Regions from separate parts of the Clostridium bornimense genome, predicted to be linked through region 2. Evidence: a T-box and tRNA genes for the amino acid it is inferred to sense, from the RefSeq annotation. Region 2 holds a T-box; the other holds one or more tRNA genes.

Region 1 (10,095 bases), 780 kb from region 2:
AGAATGTAGTTAATCTTGATATTTAGATTAGAGAGGTGAGAACAGATGAATAACAACGAAGGAAAATTTCTGCCTGTTGATATAAGTGCAGAGATGAAGAGGTGCTATATTGACTATGCTATGAGTGTTATAGTTGGTCGTGCACTTCCAGACGTTCGAGATGGGCTAAAGCCTGTACATAGAAGAATATTGTATTCTATGTATGAACTGGGGCTTGATCCTAGTAAAGGGTATAGAAAATGTGCTAGAATTGTCGGAGATGTATTAGGTAAGTATCATCCACATGGTGATTCATCAGTTTATGATGCTTTAGTTAGACTGGCTCAAGATTTCTCTATTAGATATACATTAGTAGATGGTCATGGTAACTTTGGATCTGTAGATGGTGATAGCGCTGCAGCAATGAGATATACAGAAGCTAAGATGGCTAAAATTGCCGTAGAAATGATAAGAGACATAAATAAAGATACAATAGATTTTGGAGAAAACTTTGATGGAACTGAGAAGGAACCAATAGTTTTACCTTCAAGATTTCCTAATCTTTTAGTAAATGGATCTGCAGGAATAGCTGTTGGTATGGCTACAAACATTCCACCTCATAATTTAGTAGAAGTAATAGACGGAATTAATTATTTTATTGATAATCCTGATTGCACAATTGCTGAATTAATGCTTCATATAAAAGGACCTGATTTCCCAACGGCAGGTATTATAATGGGAATGAGAGGTATAAGAGAGGCTTATGAAACTGGTAGAGGTAAGATAATAGTAAGATCTAGAGCAGAGATAGAAGAAGAAAATGGAAGACATAAAATTGTAGTTACTGAGATACCATATCAAGTTAATAAAGCTAAGCTTATTGAAAATATAGCTGATCTTGTTAAGGATAAAAGAATTGTTGGAATATCAGATCTTAGAGACGAATCAGATAGAGAAGGTATGAGAATAGTTATAGAACTTAAGAGAGATGCTAATCCAAACATAATCTTAAATCAACTTTATAAACATACTAAAATGCAAGATACTTTTGGAATAATTATGCTAGCATTAGTTAATAATGAACCAAAGGTGTTGAACTTAAAGCAAATTTTAAGTCATTATGTCGACTTCCAAAAAGAAGTTATAAGAAGAAGAACTATTTTTGAACTAAAGAAAGCAGAAACAAGAGAGCATATCTTAGAAGGATTAAAAGTTGCACTTGATCATATTGATGAAGTTATAAATATAATAAGAAGTAGTAAAAATACAGCAGAAGCAAAGGAAAGACTTCAAGATAAGTTTAATTTAAGTGAAGCTCAGTCATCAGCAATTGTAGAGATGAGATTAAGAGCTTTAACAGGTTTAGAAAGACAAAAGATTGAAAATGAATTAAATGAGTTAAGAGAATTAATAGCTAAGTTAAGAGAAATATTAAGTTCAGAAGAATTAATATTAAATATTATTAAAGATGAACTTAGAGAAATTAAGTTAAAATATGGTGATGAAAGAAGAACAAGTATCGAACAATCATCAGATGATATTAATATAGAGGATTTAATTCAAGAACAAAATGTTGTCGTAACATTAACAAGAGATGGTTATATAAAGAGAATACCAGAAGATGCATATACTGCTCAAAAAAGAGGGGGCAGAGGAATAGTAGCTGGAACAACTAAAGAAGATGATATTATAGAAAATCTATTTGTTACATCTACTCATAATCATATAGTATTCTTTACTAACCAAGGTAGAGCATATAAGCTAAAGGGATATGAAATTCCTGAAGGTTCAAGAACATCTAAGGGTACTAATATTATAAATATATTAATGCTTAGACCAGATGAAAAAGTTGAAGCTGTAATTTGTATGAAAGAATTTAATCCAGATGATTATTTAATAATGGGAACTAAAAAAGGAATAGTAAAGAGAACATCATTAGATAATTTTAAAAATATAAGAAAGAGCGGATTAAATGCTATAACTTTAAGAGAAGAAGATGAACTTATATCAGTAAAGCTTACTAGCGGTAATGATGATATAATGATGTTTACATCAGAAGGATATTCTATAAGATTTAAAGAAACTGACGTAAGAGAAATGGGAAGAATGGCATCTGGAGTTAAAGGTATATCATTAAGAGAAAATGATAGTGTAGTTGCTATGGAAGTAGTAGATCCTGAACTTAAGGTATTAGTAGTTAGTGAAAATGGACTTGGAAAAAGAACAAATGTAGATGAATATAAAGTTCAATATAGAGGTGGTATGGGTATTATAACCTATAAGACTAACGAGAAGACAGGAAAAGTAATAGGAGCTAAGATGGTAAGTGATGATGATGAACTTATGCTTATTAACTCTAAGGACATAGCTATAAGAATAAATGCATCGGATATATCTGTTACTGGAAGAAGCACTATGGGTGTTAAGTTAATGAAGACTGAAGAAGAGGTTACAGTAATTGCTATAGCAAAAATAATAGCAGAGGATAAAGAAGAAGTAGAACAATTAAAGATTGATGAAGAGGTAACTTCTCCAGAGAATAGTGAAGATAATTAATATAAAGTGAGAAAACTACTGTATCTTATTTATAAAAGATACAGTAGTTTTTTATTATGTAAATAGTAATATGAATAAAATTAAGTTATTTACTAAATTTTATTTGTTAACTAATATATATTAAGATTAACACATATATTCCTACATAAGTTAATATATAGACGAATATATATAACAACTTGTTCTGGTGTATCAATGACAGTATATACAAGAAAAATAGAGAAAAATAGAGAATGAATTATATAAATTCATATAATAAAATATATATTTAAGTATTTTAATATTAAATTATATATAATAGTCATTGTCGCAAGCGACCAGTGAAAAAAACAACAAAGAAAAATAAAAAAAGTTGTTGACACAGATGGTCGAAAGTGATATTATAAAGAAGTCGCCTGAAGCGACAGATGATCTTTGAAAATTGAACAGAAGAAACATATAACCAGTTAATTCTTTAAATTGACTCATATATATGAAGTCAGCAAACTAGTACTAAGCTAGTAATCAAACTTTTTAAATTGAGAGTTTGATCCTGGCTCAGGACGAACGCTGGCGGCGTGCTTAACACATGCAAGTCGAGCGAACAAAGCTCCTTCGGGAGTGGAGTTAGCGGCGGACGGGTGAGTAACACGTGGGTAACCTGCCTTATAGAGGGGGATAGCCTTCCGAAAGGAAGATTAATACCGCATAAGAAGTAGAAGTCGCATGGCTTTAGCTTTAAAGGAGCAATCCGCTATAAGATGGACCCGCGGCGCATTAGCTAGTTGGTGAGGTAACGGCTCACCAAGGCGACGATGCGTAGCCGACCTGAGAGGGTGATCGGCCACATTGGAACTGAGACACGGTCCAGACTCCTACGGGAGGCAGCAGTGGGGAATATTGCACAATGGGCGAAAGCCTGATGCAGCAACGCCGCGTGGGTGATGAAGGTTTTCGGATCGTAAAGCCCTGTCTTTTGGGACGATAATGACGGTACCAAAGGAGGAAGCCACGGCTAACTACGTGCCAGCAGCCGCGGTAATACGTAGGTGGCAAGCGTTGTCCGGATTTACTGGGCGTAAAGGGAGCGTAGGCGGACCTTTAAGTGAGATGTGAAATACCCGAGCTCAACTTGGGTGCTGCATTTCAAACTGGAGGTCTAGAGTGTCGGAGAGGTAAGTGGAATTCCTAGTGTAGCGGTGAAATGCGTAGAGATTAGGAAGAACCCCGGTGGCGAAGGCGACTTACTGGACGATAACTGACGCTGAGGCTCGAAAGCGTGGGGAGCAAACAGGATTAGATACCCTGGTAGTCCACGCCGTAAACGATGAATACTAGGTGTGGGGGTTGTCATGACCTCCGTGCCGTCGCAAACGCATTAAGTATTCCGCCTGGGGAGTACGGTCGCAAGATTAAAACTCAAAGGAATTGACGGGGGCCCGCACAAGCAGCGGAGCATGTGGTTTAATTCGAAGCAACGCGAAGAACCTTACCTAGACTTGACATCTCCTGAATTACTCTTAATCGAGGAAGTCCCTTCGGGGACAGGAAGACAGGTGGTGCATGGTTGTCGTCAGCTCGTGTCGTGAGATGTTGGGTTAAGTCCCGCAACGAGCGCAACCCTTATTGTTAGTTGCTACCATTAAGTTGAGCACTCTAGCAAGACTGCCGTGGTTAACGCGGAGGAAGGTGGGGATGACGTCAAATCATCATGCCCCTTATGTCTAGGGCTACACACGTGCTACAATGGTGAGTACAAAGAGACGCAAAACCGTGAGGTGGAGCAAAACTCAAAAACTCATCCCAGTTCGGATTGTAGGCTGCAACTCGCCTACATGAAGTTGGAGTTGCTAGTAATCGCGAATCAGAATGTCGCGGTGAATACGTTCCCGGGCCTTGTACACACCGCCCGTCACACCATGAGAGCTGGTAACACCCGAAGTCCGTGAGGTAACCGCAAGGAGCCAGCGGCCGAAGGTGGGATTAGTGATTGGGGTGAAGTCGTAACAAGGTAGCCGTAGGAGAACCTGCGGCTGGATCACCTCCTTTCTAAGGATATATGTTTAGGGAGAACCTAAGCAAAAAGGTTTATGTCTTCTGTTCAATTTTGAAAGATCATAGAATCTTTCAAAATTATATGTTCGCTAGAAGCGAGCAGTACGAGGAAGCAAGGAACGAATGAGCGAATAATACTTATGTATATGAGCGAAATGAGTGACGTAGCTGACGAAGTAATGCGAAGCTTATAGTAGAGCAGATTGTTCTTTGAAAATTGCATAGTTACAATAAAGACTTTAAAATCTATTATAGATTTACTGATTTATATACCTATACTAATCTAGTAAAGATTGTATAGATTTATTCGCTAGAAACAAGCAGTACGAGGAAGCAAGGAGCGAATGAGTGAACAATACTTTTGTATGTGAACGAAATGAGCGACGTAGCTGACGAAGTAATGCGCAGTTTATAGTAGAATAAATGATAGGTCAAGCTACAAAGGGCGCAGGGCGAATGCCTTGGCACTAGGAGCCGATGAAGGACGTGATAAGCTGCGATAAGCTGTGGGTAGCCGCACATAGGCCGTGATCCACAGATTTCCGAATGGGGAAACCCACATGAGAAACCTCATGTATCCTTAAGTGAATACATAGCTTAAGGAAGGTAACCCGGGGAACTGAAACATCTAAGTACCCGGAGGAAGAGAAAGAAACATCGATTTTCTGAGTAGCGGCGAGCGAAACGGAAAGAGCCCAAACCAAGAGCTTGCTCTTGGGGTTGCGGACAGTTCATAAATACTTTGGAATTCTAGTCGAAGACAACTGGAAAGTTGCACCGCAGAATGTAATAGTCATGTAGGCGAAAGAACGAAAAAGTCAGAACTGATCCAGAGTACCACGAGACACGTGAAACCTTGTGGGAAGCAGGGAGGACCACCTCCCAAGGCTAAATACTACCTAGTGACCGATAGTGAAGCAGTACCGTGAGGGAAAGGTGAAAAGAACCCCGGGAGGGGAGTGAAATAGAACCTGAAACCCTGTGCCTACAACCGGTCGAAGCACCTTATGTGTGTGACGACGTGCTTTTTGTAGAACGAGCCAACGAGTTACGGTATGCAGCAAGGTTAAGTACTTATGGTACGTAGCCGAAGGGAAACCAAGTCTGAATAGGGCGACTAGTTGCATGCTGTAGACCCGAAACCGGGTGACCTATCCATGGCCAGGTTGAAGCGAGGGTAAAACCTCGTGGAGGACCGAACCACGTTGGTGTTGAAAAACCATGGGATGAGCTGTGGATAGCGGAGAAATTCCAATCGAACTCGGAGATAGCTGGTTCTCCTCGAAATAGCTTTAGGGCTAGCGTCTGGTAAATTAAGTGATGGAGGTAGAGCACTGAATGGGCTAGGGGGCCGCGAGGCTTACCGAACCTTATCAAACTCCGAATGCCATACACTTGTACCCAGGCAGTCAGACTGCGAATGATAAGATCCGTAGTCAAAAGGGAAACAGCCCAGACCGTCAGCTAAGGTCCCTAAATGTAGATTAAGTGGTAAAGGATGTGAGGTTTCTAAGACAACTAGGATGTTGGCTTAGAAGCAGCCACTCATTTAAAGAGTGCGTAATAGCTCACTAGTCGAGAGACCTTGCGCCGAAAATGTCCGGGGCTAAAATCTACTACCGAAGCTACGGACTCCTAACGGAGTGGTAGAGGAGCTTCCTGTATGGGCTGAAGTCGTACCGAAAGGAGCGGTGGACTGTACAGGAGTGAGAATGTTGGCATAAGTAGCGAGAATTGAGTGAGAATCTCAATGGCCGAAAATCTAAGGTTTCCTGGGGAAGGCTCGTCCGCCCAGGGTTAGTCGGGACCTAAGCCGAGGCCGAAAGGCGTAGGTGATGGACAATCGGTTGATATTCCGATACTACCAAATGACGTTATTACCAATGGAGTGACGCAGGAGGATAGGGTGTGCAGACTATTGGATGTCTGTCTAAGCACTTAGACATGTCTCTAGGCAAATCCGGAGACTAAGTTGAGGTGTGATGGGGAGCTCGTATGAGCGAAGTACCTGATTCCACGCTGCCAAGAAAAGCTTCTAGGGAGGAGTTTGGTACCCGTACCGCAAACCGACACAGGTAGATGAGGAGAGAATCCTAAGGCCAGCGGAAGAATTGCAGTTAAGGAACTCGGCAAATTGACCCCGTAACTTCGGGAGAAGGGGTGCCTACAGAAATGTAGGCCGCAGAGAATAGGCCCAAGCAACTGTTTAGCAAAAACACAGGTCTCTGCTAAAGCGAAAGCTGATGTATAGGGGCTGACGCCTGCCCGGTGCTGGAAGGTTAAGGGGATCACTTAGCGCAAGCGAAGGTGTGAACTTAAGCCCCAGTAAACGGCGGCCGTAACTATAACGGTCCTAAGGTAGCGAAATTCCTTGTCGGGTAAGTTCCGACCCGCACGAATGGCGTAATGATTTGGGCACTGTCTCAACTGCAAATCCGGCGAAATTGTAGTACCAGTGAAGATGCTGGTTACCCGCGATTGGACGGAAAGACCCCGTAGAGCTTTACTGTAGCTTAGCATTGAGATTTGGTATTGTCTGTACAGGATAGGTGGGAGACTAGGAAGCATGGGCGTCAGCCTGTGTGGAGTCATCCTTGGGATACCACCCTGACAGTACTGAATTTCTAACCGGAGGCCTTGAATCAGGTCACGGGACATTGTTAGGTGGGCAGTTTGACTGGGGCGGTCGCCTCCTAAAAAGTAACGGAGGCGCCCAAAGGTTCCCTCAGAACGGTCGGAAATCGTTCGAAGAGTGCAAAGGCAGAAGGGAGCCTGACTGCGACACTTACAAGTGGAGCAGGGACGAAAGTCGGGCTTAGTGATCCGGTGGTTCCTCGTGGGAGGGCCATCGCTCAACGGATAAAAGCTACCTCGGGGATAACAGGCTGATCTCCCCCAAGAGTCCACATCGACGGGGAGGTTTGGCACCTCGATGTCGGCTCGTCGCATCCTGGGGCTGTAGTAGGTCCCAAGGGTTGGGCTGTTCGCCCATTAAAGCGGCACGCGAGCTGGGTTCAGAACGTCGTGAGACAGTTCGGTCCCTATCCGTCGCGGGCGTAGGAAATTTGAGAGGAGCTGTCCTTAGTACGAGAGGACCGGGATGGACTGACCTCTGGTGTACCAGTTGTTCCGCCAGGAGCACAGCTGGGTAGCTATGTCGGGAAGGGATAAACGCTGAAAGCATCTAAGCGTGAAGCCCACCTCAAGATAAGATTTCCCATGACGTTAAGTCAGTAAGACCCCTGGAAGACTACCAGGTTGATAGGTCAGAGGTGTAAGTGTGGTAACATATTTAGCTGACTGATACTAATAGGTCGAGGGCTTGTCCAATGTATATAAAAAAGTTTATTGTAGCATGCAATTTTGAAAGAACAATATCTTTCAAATCTGGTGATGATGCCTCTAAGGGATACACCCGTTCCCATACCGAACACGATGGTTAAGCCTCAGAGGGCCGATGGTACTGCACGGGAGACTGTGTGGGAGAGTAGGATGTTGCCAGGTAAATATGGATCATTAGCTCAGTTGGTTAGAGCAACCGGCTCATAACCGGTAGGTCTGGGGTTCGAGTCCCTGATGGTCCACCATATGGGGGTATAGCTCAGTTGGGAGAGCACCTGCCTTGCACGCAGGGGGTCAAGAGTTCGAATCTCTTTATCTCCACCATAGAAGATAGAAGGAATTACAATTAGTGTAGTTCCTTTTATTTTTGTTTTTTGCATATATTTTAAAAATTATATAAATAAGTTGATTAAATATTAACATATCTTAAGAAAAAGTTAATTATTATAGATATATCCAAACAATTCAATATATTGTATTATATAAGGTAGTAATAAAAAAGAAAGAGGAGTAATTATGTTTGATTATATAGCAAATAATCTTAAAAAGCTAAAAGAAGATAAAAGTTTTATATTTATTTTACTTTCTATGTTTATAAAAACTATCTTATTTATAATGCTTATATCGGATTCTAAAGCATCTAAAATTAATTTTAAGCAATTATTTGTAGGTGTGCCTCAAATATTAGTATATATAGCTTTTATATTAATATTTATATCTTTTATATATCTATTTAAAAATAAAGGACGTATCATATATGTTATTATGTTAGATTTAGTTTTTTCTATTATTTTAATAGGAGATCTTTGGTATTATAGAGGTTTCGGATCATTTTTAAATTTATATATGTTTAAAATGACTTCTAATCTTGATAATTTAGGAGAAAGTATAGCATCTATGATAAGATGGGTTGATATTCTTTTCTTACTTGATATACCTATCTATATATGGATCATAAAAAAAGATAAAAATTCAATAATTAATAGGCAAATTAAGATGTTTGTATTTGTATTTGCTATAGGAATAGGATATATTTCTTATGGATATGTAAAAATAGACAAGTTTAATGGTGGTTATACAGGACAAAATTTATTTAAAGCAATATGGTCATCTAATGCACAAATGTTTAACTTAAGTCCAATAGGTTATCATATATATGATAGTTATAGATTTTATATAGATTCAAAACCATGTAAATTAAATGATAAGGATAAAGATAAGATTAAATATTATTATGATAGTAAAGAAAGCGGATTAGAGAAGACAGAGGACTTTGGAAAATTTAAAAATAAGAATTTAATAGTAGTTCAAGTTGAGTCTTTAGAAAACTTTGTTATAAATGAGAAAATAGAAGGAAAGGAGATAACTCCTAATCTAAATAAGCTATTAAAGAATTCATATTACTTCAGTAATTATTTTGAGCAAACTTTAAATGGTACAACTTCTGATGGGACATTTGTATCTAATACATCGATGTTACCAGTGAAAAGAGGATCTGTTAATTTCGATTATCCTAATAATACATATAATTCTTTACCTACGATATTAAAAAATAATGGATATAATACATATACAATGCATCCTGAGAAGGGATCTTATTGGAATTGGAAGGTTTCAGAGTTATCATTAGGATTTGAAAACGCATATGATATTTCTGATTTTAAGGAAACGGAATTTTACGGATTAGGGCTTACAGATGAATCTTTTTTTGATCAAGTTATACCGAAGTTAAAGAAAGAAAAAACTCCGTTTTATAGTTTTATGATAAGTATATCATCACATACTCCTTTTAATATGCCCGATGAGTTTGATAAATTAGGATTGAGTAAGGATATAAAAGATACTAAATTAGGTGGATATGTAACAGCAATATCATACACTGATTATGTAATTGGAAAGTTTATGGATTCATTAGATAAAGAAGGAATACTAGATAATTCTATAGTAGTATTTTATGGGGATCATGAAGGTGTCACCAAATTTTACAAAGATGAAATAGATAAAAATCAAGAGCTAGGAAATGATGCAATAAATAATGATAGACGTGTTCCATTAATTATTTATGATAAAAACCTTGAGGGAAAAGAAATCGAAACTTACGGAGGACAAGTTGATTTTCTTCCTACTATAAGTTATCTGTTAGGGATTGAAGAGAGCGAATATACAGATACGGCGATGGGGAGA
Region 2 (10,095 bases):
CCTTTATATGGCTCATATCCTTCAAACACATGGTTCATTATACCATTACCTTTAGTATCAGTCATAAATTCATTTCTAAATCCTATAAGACCTCTTGCTGGAATCTTAAACTCTAATCTTGTATATCCATTTTGAGCAGAAGTCATGTTTATCATTTCACCTTTTCTAGGTCCAAGCTTTTCCATAACTACTCCCATAAATTCTTCTGGTACATCAATAGTTAAATGTTCGATAGGTTCTAACTTCTTACCATCTTCTTCATGGAAAATAACCATTGCTTTAGAAACTTGGAATTCATATCCTTCTCTTCTCATTGTTTCGATTAAAACAGATAAGTGAAGTTCTCCTCTTCCTGAAACTTCAAAAACATCTGGAGATTCAGTTTCTTTAACTCTTAAAGAAACATTAGTTTCAAGTTCTTTCATAAGTCTATCTCTTATATGTCTTGTAGTTAAGAATGTTCCTTCTCTTCCTGCAAATGGTGAATTATTTACCATAAAGTGCATTGAAAGTGTAGGTTCATCTATATCAACAAATGGTAATGCTTCTGGACATGATGCATCAGCTATAGTTTCTCCAATATTTACATCTGCTAAACCAGATACTGCAACAATATCTCCAATTGTAGCTTCTTCAACTTCTACCCTATTTAATCCTTCATGAGTATATACATTTACTATCTTTCCATTAGTAGTTGTACCATCTTTTCTCATAATTACAATATTTTGATTCTTTTTAACTTTTCCTCTATGAATCTTACCGATAGCAATTCTTCCAACATATTCATTAGAATCAATTGTAGTAACAAGCATTTGAAGTGGAGCATCTAATTCACCTTGTGGTGCAGATACATTCTTAATTATAGTATCGAAAAGTGGCTTCATATCTTCGTTAGCATCTTCTTTGTCATATCTAGCAAATCCAGCTCTTCCTGATGCGTAAATAACTTCAAAATCTGTTTGCTCATCACTTGCTCCAAGCTCAACAAATAAATCGAAAACTTCATCTAGAACTTCTTCTGCTCTTTCATCTGGTCTATCGATTTTATTTATTACAACTATTGGCTTAAGGTCTAATTCTAAAGCTTTCTTTAATACGAATTTTGTTTGAGGCATTGGACCTTCATAAGAGTCAACAACTAGAAGTACTGAATCTACCATCTTAAGTACTCTTTCAACTTCTCCACCGAAGTCAGCATGTCCAGGGGTATCTACTATATTAATCTTTGTATCTCCATAAGTTACAGCTGTATTCTTAGAAAGAATAGTTATTCCTCTTTCTTTTTCTAAATCATTAGAGTCCATTACTCTTTCTTCAACTCTTTCATTACTTCTGAAAATATTACTTTGTCTTAATAGTGCATCTACTAATGTAGTTTTACCATGGTCAACGTGAGCTATTATAGCTATATTTCTAATATTTTCTCTGCTAAAATTTTTCATTATTTTTCCTCCAGTATTTTATATAATAAAGAACTAATACTTCGTACAATCTACATCGTTATACATAGATCATTAAAATCCAGCTCCTATTTTTTAAAAAAAATTGGATACTTTAAAGTATCCAATAATAATTATCTCTATTAATTTTATTATTATGTGAAATAAAAGTCAACTTTAGTAGAATTAATTTGATTTCTTTTTAAGTATACTTTTGGTATAATTTGATTTTTTTTAATGTTTTGTTGTATTTATATTGTAAAATAAACTTTATACTTCCATTATTATTGGTAGTATCATTGGTTTTCTCTTTGTTCTTTCATATAAGAAATCTCTTAAAGAGTCTTTTATGTTACCTTTAATAGTAGACCATTCAGTTAAGTGTTCTTCTTCACAATATCTTAGAGCTTCTTTTACAATTTCTCTAGCTTCATCCATAAGATCTTCTGATTCTCTAACATATACAAAACCTCTTGAAATTATATCTGGACCTGCAACAACATTTCCTGATCCTTTTTCTATAGTAACAACTACTGTTAGAATACCATCTTTAGATAAATGCTTTCTATCTCTTAGAACTATGTTTCCAACATCACCAACACCTAAGCCATCAACAAAAACTTGACCACTAGTAACAGTACCACTCTTTTTAACAGCACTTCTTGAAACTTCAATTACGTCTCCAATTTCACCAATAAATACATTTTCCGGCTTCATACCAAGCTTAACAGCAAGTTCTCCATGTTGCTTAAGATGTCTGTACTCTCCATGAACAGGAATAAAATACTTTGGTTTTATTAAAGTATGCATAAGCTTTAATTCTTCTTGACATGCATGACCAGAAACATGGACATTGGCAAGTTTTGAATAAATAACGTCAGCACCTTTTTTAAATAATTGATTAATCACATTAGATACCAATTTTTCATTTCCTGGAATTGGAGTTGCTGATATTATAACTTTATCTCCATGTTTTATATTTATTTTTTTATGATCTGATGATGCCATTCTAGATAATGCAGACATAGGTTCTCCTTGGCTTCCAGTAGTTATAACTACTATTTGCTCATCATTATACTTATTTATTGCATCAATAGGTATCATTGTGTTCTTTTCAGCTTTTATATATCCAAGTTCCATAGCTACAGCAACTATATTTTCCATACTTCTTCCTGATACTGCAACTCTTCTATTGAACATTTCAGCCGCTTCTATAATTTGTTGGATTCTATGAACATTTGAAGCAAATGTAGCAACAATTATTCTTCCTTTTGTATTTCTAAATATCTCTACAATTGTATCTCCAACACTTGATTCAGACATTGTGTATCCTGGTTTTTCAACATTTGTAGAATCCGCAAGCATTGCTAAAACTCCTCTTTTACCTAGTTCAGCAAATCTAGCAAGATCAGGCATTCCACCATCAATTGGTGTATAGTCTATTTTAAAATCTCCAGTATGGAATATAACACCTGCTGGTGTATGTATAGCAATAGAACATGCATCTGCTATAGAATGAGATACTCTTATAAATTCTACTGCCATATTATCTAGTTTTATAATATTTCTTGATCTAACTTTAACTAAATTAACTACACTTAATAATCCATGCTCTTTTAATTTAGTTTCCACTATTCCTAAAGTTAATTTTGTTCCATATACTGGTACATTAATTTCTTTTAACACATACGGCAATGCCCCTATATGGTCTTCATGTCCATGTGTTAAGAAAATTCCTTTAATTTTTTCTTTATTCTTTAATAAGTAAGTTATATCTGGTATAACTAAATCTATACCATACATCTCATCATCCGGAAATTTCAAACCACAGTCTATAACTATAATCTCATCTCTAAATTCAAAAGCAGTCATATTTTTTCCTACTTCATTTAGACCACCAAGTGGTATGATTTTTATTATATCCTTTTCACTTTCCGCTTCTTTAGCTCTTACCTTTCTCATCAATTACCCTCCTACCATTCTCTTCTTCATCTTTGTTGCACTCATTACAAATACCGTAAAACTTAACACTATGATTTGTTATCTTAAATTTATAATTTGTTTCTACCTTTGTCTCAAGAGTTTCAAGAAGGTCTTCTTCAACTTCTATAATCTTATTGCACTTTGTACAAATAAGATGATGATGTTGATGTGTTTCACAATCATGAACAAGTTCAAAACGTGAACATCCATCATTACTTAAGTCTAACTTATATATAAATCCAAGTTCCTCCAAAAGTTGCATAGTTCTATAAACTGTAGCTAATCCTATCTCTGGACATTCCTTTTTCACGAGATCATACAATTCTTCTACTGTAAGATGCATTCCTTCACAGTCCATTATTTTAATAAGAACTGCTCTTCTTTGTGGTGTTAATTTATACCCTTTTTCTTTTAATTGAACTTTTAATTTTTCTAATTTTTCATTTATTATCTCTGACATACTACATACCTAATTCTCTTCTATAAGTCCTTCTTCATTAAGAACCTCTATAGCTTCCTCAAATGCAGCTGCAACTTCATCATATTCGTCTTCGTCTTCTACTTCTGCAAAGCATTTTGAGCCATCTTCATCTTCTACTACTTTCAATATATATAGATCTACTTCATCTAAAGAATCATCTGGAGTCACTAAATAATACTCTTCTCCATCTCTCTCTACCATTGAAAGCACCTTCGCTGATACTTCAGTTCCGTCTTCTGCGTATAGTGGAATTGTTTCATATTTCATAAATTTTCCTCCTTATTTTTTAGGTATAAATTAAATACTATCTAAATAACCTTGTAATATATATACAGCAGCTATTTTATCTACAATCTTTTTTCTTTTTGCTCTAGAAAGATCTGCTTCTAACATAGCTCTATGTGCAGCTACTGTTGATAATCTTTCATCCCAAAACTGTATAGGTAAATCTAGCTGTTCTTTTATAACTTCTGCAAATTCTCTAACTATTTCACATCTTGGCCCTTCTGTGCCATTCATATTCTTAGGATACCCCAATAAAACTTTTTCTATATTATATTCTTTGCATATCTTTTTTAATTCTTCTATATCATATTGCAAAGATTTTCTCCTTATTGTTGTTATTCCTTGAGCTGTAAATCCCAATGGATCACTTACCGCAACACCTATAGTTCTATCGCCTAAATCTAATCCTAATATTCTCATTTTAACCATCCTTCATATATTGTATCTATATTTACCTTTATCTTATTAAAATTTATTATCTCTAACAATAATATATATATTTTAAGATTTATATGGAACTAAACTCCATATAAGATTCCTGTTTCTATCACTTTATAATCATTTATGTAATACGTTCTTATCAAAGGATGTAGTAAGCAACTTTTTCCGTACTATAATTAATCGCTCTAATCCCTAAATATTGTAAGGAACTAGAGCGACATATCTTTAATAATTTATTCTATAGTTTCCATCTATTATTTAATATCTTCTATATTTAGGTACGATTTAATAACTTCTTCTAGTATTTCATATCTTTCTAATTTTCTAACTAATGAACGTGCCCCATTATAATTAGTTATATATGTAGGGTCCCCTGAAATCAAGTAACCAACTAATTGATCTATAGGATTATAACCCTTTTCTACCAGAGATGTATAAACTTCACTTAGTATACCCTTTGTTAATTCTTGTTTTGTTTTTATAGCATCAAATTGAATTGTATGTTCGTTGGTATTACTCATAACATTCACCCCTTCATATCTTATAATACTATTATATAAGAAAAAATCTTAAAAGTATACTTATTTAGTATAATTTAAAACAATTTCATATACCTTTTCTACAGCAGCACCTAAATTTTCTGGCTTCTTACCACCAGCTTGCGCCATGTCTGGTCTTCCACCACCACCGCCGCCTACAAGTGCAGAAACTTCTTTTATAAGCTTACCACAATGAGCTCCTTTTGATACAGCATCTTTAGTAGCCATAGAACATAAAACTACTTTTCCATCTATATCACTTCCAAGTAATACAATTGAATTTTCAACTTTATCTCTTACTTGCTCACAAAGATTTCTTAATGCTTCTCCATCTACATCGTTAACTTTATATGAGATTACATTTATATCATTAACTACTTTCTTAGATTTTATGATATCATCTATTCCCATTGATGCAAACTTAGATTTTAATACTGCTATTTCTTTATCTTTTTCTTTTGATTCTTTTATTTGATTTTCTATTTTAGATACAATTTCTTTTTCCGAACATTTTAGCTTAGAACTTAACTCTCTTAATACATCGTTCTTTTCATTAATAACTTTATATGCATCTTTTCCTGTAACAGCTTCAATTCTTCTTACACCTGCTGCTACACCGCTTTCAGAAATTATTTTAAATAATCCAATCTTACCTATATTTTCAATATGTGTACCACCACATAATTCTTTTGAATATTCACCAGCGCATACTACTCTTACTTCATCTGCATATTTATCATCAAAAATACCAATAGCTCCTGATTCTTTAGCATCTTGTAATGACATGATTTTTGTTTCAACTGGTGTCACACTAACTATTGCATCATTTATAAGTTCTTCTACTTTCATTATCTCTTCATGACTTAATGCTTCTAAATGAGAGAAATCAAATCTTAATCCATCAGCTTTTACTAATGATCCTGCTTGATGCACGTGAGAACCTAGCACTGTTCTAAGAGTTGCATCTAAAAGGTGTGTAGCAGTATGATTTTTCTTTATTGCTTCTCTTCTTTCACTATCTATAGCTAATGTTACAGTATCACCAACAGATACTTCACCTTCTATAACTTCTACAAAGTGAACAAACTTTCCACCGATATTTTTCTTAGTATCTACAACTTTAGCTCTAAAGTTATCATTATATATAAATCCAGTATCTCCTACTTGCCCACCCATTTCTGCATAGAATGGAGTAACAGCTGTAACTATAACACCTTTATCTTCTGATTTTAATACATCTACAAAACCTTCAGCATCAATTAAAACTTTAATTTCTGAATCTAATACTTCATTATTATAACCGTCAAACACAGTTTCAATATCATTAGAAATCATATCTAATACTTTTACATCAGCACCCATATAGTTTGAAGTTTTTCTAGCGCTTCTTGCTCTTTCTTTTTGCTCTTTCATTTCATCTTTAAAGCCATCTTCGTCCACTGAAAAACCTTCATCTTCTAATATTTCTTTTGTAAGCTCTATTGGGAAACCATAAGTATCATATAATTTAAATGCATTGCTTCCACTTAAAATTTTACTATTATTTTCTTTTAACTCAGAAATAAATCCATTTAATATATCCATACCACTATCTATTGTTTCTCTGAATTTATCTTCTTCGTTCTTTATAACCTTTTTAATGTACTCTCTCTTAGTCATAAGTTCTGGATAAGCCTTATGTGAATCGTTAATAACTACATCACATAGTTCACATAAAAAGGCATCCTTTATTCCTAAAGTCTTACCATGTCTTGCAGCTCTTCTAAGTAATCTTCTAAGTACATACCCTCTACCTTCATTTGATGGCATTACATCATCAGATATTAAAAATGTCACACTTCTGATATGATCAGTTATAATTCTTATTGATATGTCACTTTTCTTATCAGCACCATACTTAACACCAGAAATCTTACAAACTTCATTTAAGATATTTTCCATAGTATCTACTTCAAATATAGAGTTTTTACCTTGCATTAAAGTAGCTAATCTTTCAAGACCAACACCTGTATCAATATTTGGATTAGCAAGTGGTGTATAATTTCCTTTTCCATCTCCATCGAATTGTGTAAATACTGAGTTCCAGAATTCAACTACTTTATCTTCATCAGCAGCCTTTAAAAACTCTTCTACTGTATTTATTTCTTCATCAGTTCTATTGAAATGAATTTCTGTACATGGACCACAAGGACCTGAACCATGTTCCCAGAAGTTATCCTCTTTTCCTAATCTAAAAATATGACTTGGATCAACGTCTGTAAGCTCAGTCCAATATTTATATGCTTCATCATCTTCTAAATAAATAGTTACAAATAACTTATCCTTAGGTAACTCTAAAACTTCAGTAACAAATTCCCAGGCCCATGGAATAACTTCCTTTTTAAAATAATCTCCAAAAGAGAAGTTCCCAAGCATTTCGAAGTAAGTTGCATGCCTACTAGTTATACCTACATTTTCAATATCCCCAGTTCTTACACACTTTTGACAAGTAGTAACTCTCTTACTTGGTGGTGTTTGAAGCCCTGTAAAATATGGCTTTAACGGTGCCATACCTGCATTTATTAATAATAAAGATTTATCATTTTTAGGTACAAGAGAGAATGATGGCATTCTATAATGACCCTTTTCTTCGAAGAACTTAAGATATGCTTCTCTTAATTCATTTAAACCCATGTTTTTCATTTTCTTTTCCTCCTAAATATTTCTATAAACAAAAAAACCTCCATCCACACTAAGGGACGAAAGTTATAATTCCGCGGTACCACCCTAATTACACTATATTAAATAGTGTCACTTAAAGTAATAAGACTAAAGACAGCCTTCATTAGCTACGTTAAGAAGTTTACACCCTCCACTTCCTCTCTAAATAACTCTCACTAACTACTCCTTCTTATCATGGTCTTTTTTAAATTATCTATTAAAATTATAATTATATGAATATTTTCTGTCAATAGAAGAATTTTGGGTCAGTGCACAGTTTTCAGTGCACAGTGCACAGTTTTCAGTGCACAGTGCACAGTTAATGCAATTTTTCTAAATAGTTTTATATTTCTTAACTTTATCTTTTAGTAACTTTATAACTTCTTGTATATTTTCATCACATTGCTTCTTATCTAGAATATAGAATTGTTCTCTTGTAATATATATAAGTATATTATTCTTAGATTCTTTTACTTTATTAAGTTTTTCATACTTAACAATAGAACTTGATTTACTTCCACTAGAAACAGCTACTATTGTGAATTCTTCATTATTAAATGTATAGTCATATCTCATATTATATGTTTCTTATCATAAAAATTGTCTATTACTGTGTTAAATTACCAATTTCCTTCACTTCACCATCCCAGTGTTAATATGCAACATTTTAGTTTTTTCTCTTAAAAACTCCATTAATAAATCAAAATCCTCAGCACATTGATTTTTATCAATACATACTATTGCTCCATTAGCTAATTTTAATATTGTAGTACTATTTTTTTCTTTTATATTTATTATTGCATTATATTGAAATTTCATCTCATTTTCTTCACCATTAACAATACTTTTTATATAAACCCATTCATCATAAAAAAAATATTGCCCATAAAAAAATTCCTTAGTATTTTTATTTTGTTCTATTTTTAGCATCCCTTTTTTAGAACTTCCTACACCAATTGCTTTTTTTACTACACTTATTAAAATATATATTATAATCCCCATAATATCTTCATATTTTATTTTTTTAATCAGATATACTCCTTTTTTCCACTTTCTCAACTATTACCCCATCTATATAAAATTTATACCTAAATACATCTTTAGAATACTTATTTTTTTCTGTGTTAAAAATTAAACTTCTCAAAAAATATTTTATTATTGAAAAAAGACTATTTAACAAAATTCAATTTATCGTTAAATAGTCTTTCTATGTAATGCTAAAAATAAAAAGGATTCGTCTCAAGACGAAATCCTCTTAAACTTTTGCCTATTCTCTATTACTTTAACATACTAATAATGTCTTCTGCTTCTCTTTCTAATCTTCCTATAGCTGAAACCCAATCTATTTCAGTTTCATCATAAAGTTTTTTCACTGCTGCAAACCAATTAAAAACTCTATTTTCTATATCATAACTTATTTCAAAAGATTTTTTTACATTTTCCATAAAAGTTTTTTCATCAGCTTCATAATTTCCATCACAAAGAGCTAATCCCATAAGCTCAAAATATACAATAACTTTATTTTCCTTTGAGCTATTTTTATATGTTGATATTACTTCATCATAATTTTTCTTACTTGGAGTATAATCTAATCCCAACTCCTCTTTATATTCTGCAATTAAATTTTCTTCTTCTGCATTAATATTTTCATCATTAATTATTTCAACTAAATCTAAAAATGATTTTTGTTCCTTTACTGATAATTTGCTTAAAAACATTTACATCCCACCATCCTTTTCTCTATATCCTCATATTAGCATACGTAATATTTCTATTCAATAAAACTTCTGTTAATATTCTGCAAATATATTAAAAATAACTATTTACATCTTGATATATAACTTTTATTAAAACAGCTACAGGAACTGATAGTACCATTCCCATAAATCCAGCTACTTCTCCACCTATATACAATACAATTACTATTAGTAAAGGATGCATATCTATAGAGTCTCCTGTAACTTTAGGTGAAATTATATTACTTTCTATCATTTGAATTATATATAATCCTACTAGTAAATATATAAAGTTTCCTCTTGAGCTAATAAGAGCTATTATTAATATAGGTATAGTTCCTATTATAGGTCCAAAATATGGTATTATGTTTAATATTCCATTTATTATTGATAAAATCAATGGAAATTTTATTTTAAATCCTACTAATAATATAAAAGTTAATACGACAACTACTAATGATAAAATTAATTGACTACTAATATATTTTGTA

What was found. A T-box is a leader RNA that pairs with one kind of tRNA and senses whether it is charged. The one in region 2 lies ahead of alaS (alanine--tRNA ligase), so its partner is inferred to be a tRNA-Ala.
Region 1: it has a tRNA-Ala gene. The T-box ahead of alaS (alanine--tRNA ligase) is inferred to sense a tRNA for this amino acid. The anticodon was not compared.

The regions. Positions count from the first base shown of each region.
Region 1 is NZ_HG917868.1:6,387-16,481, forward strand. It holds gene gyrB (DNA topoisomerase (ATP-hydrolyzing) subunit B) at 1-26, shown strand, start outside; gene gyrA (DNA gyrase subunit A) at 46-2,535, shown strand; rRNA gene CM240_RS00040 (16S ribosomal RNA) at 3,050-4,563, shown strand; rRNA gene CM240_RS00045 (23S ribosomal RNA) at 4,999-7,899, shown strand; rRNA gene rrf (5S ribosomal RNA) at 7,956-8,073, shown strand; tRNA gene CM240_RS00055 (tRNA-Ile) at 8,080-8,156, shown strand; tRNA gene CM240_RS00060 (tRNA-Ala) at 8,160-8,235, shown strand; gene CM240_RS00065 (LTA synthase family protein) at 8,428-10,095, shown strand, end outside.
Region 2 is NZ_HG917868.1:2,148,324-2,158,418, forward strand. It holds gene typA (translational GTPase TypA) at 1-1,442, opposite strand, end outside; gene CM240_RS09685 (ribonuclease J) at 1,710-3,401, opposite strand; gene CM240_RS09690 (Fur family transcriptional regulator) at 3,382-3,882, opposite strand; gene CM240_RS09695 (DUF1292 domain-containing protein) at 3,892-4,170, opposite strand; gene ruvX (Holliday junction resolvase RuvX) at 4,201-4,608, opposite strand; gene CM240_RS09705 (IreB family regulatory phosphoprotein) at 4,884-5,150, opposite strand; gene alaS (alanine--tRNA ligase) at 5,211-7,850, opposite strand; T-box leader at 7,900-8,074, opposite strand; gene CM240_RS09715 (YcxB family protein) at 8,202-8,444, opposite strand; gene CM240_RS09720 (YcxB family protein) at 8,502-8,927, opposite strand; gene CM240_RS09725 (hypothetical protein) at 9,146-9,586, opposite strand; gene CM240_RS09730 (AI-2E family transporter) at 9,678-10,095, opposite strand, start outside.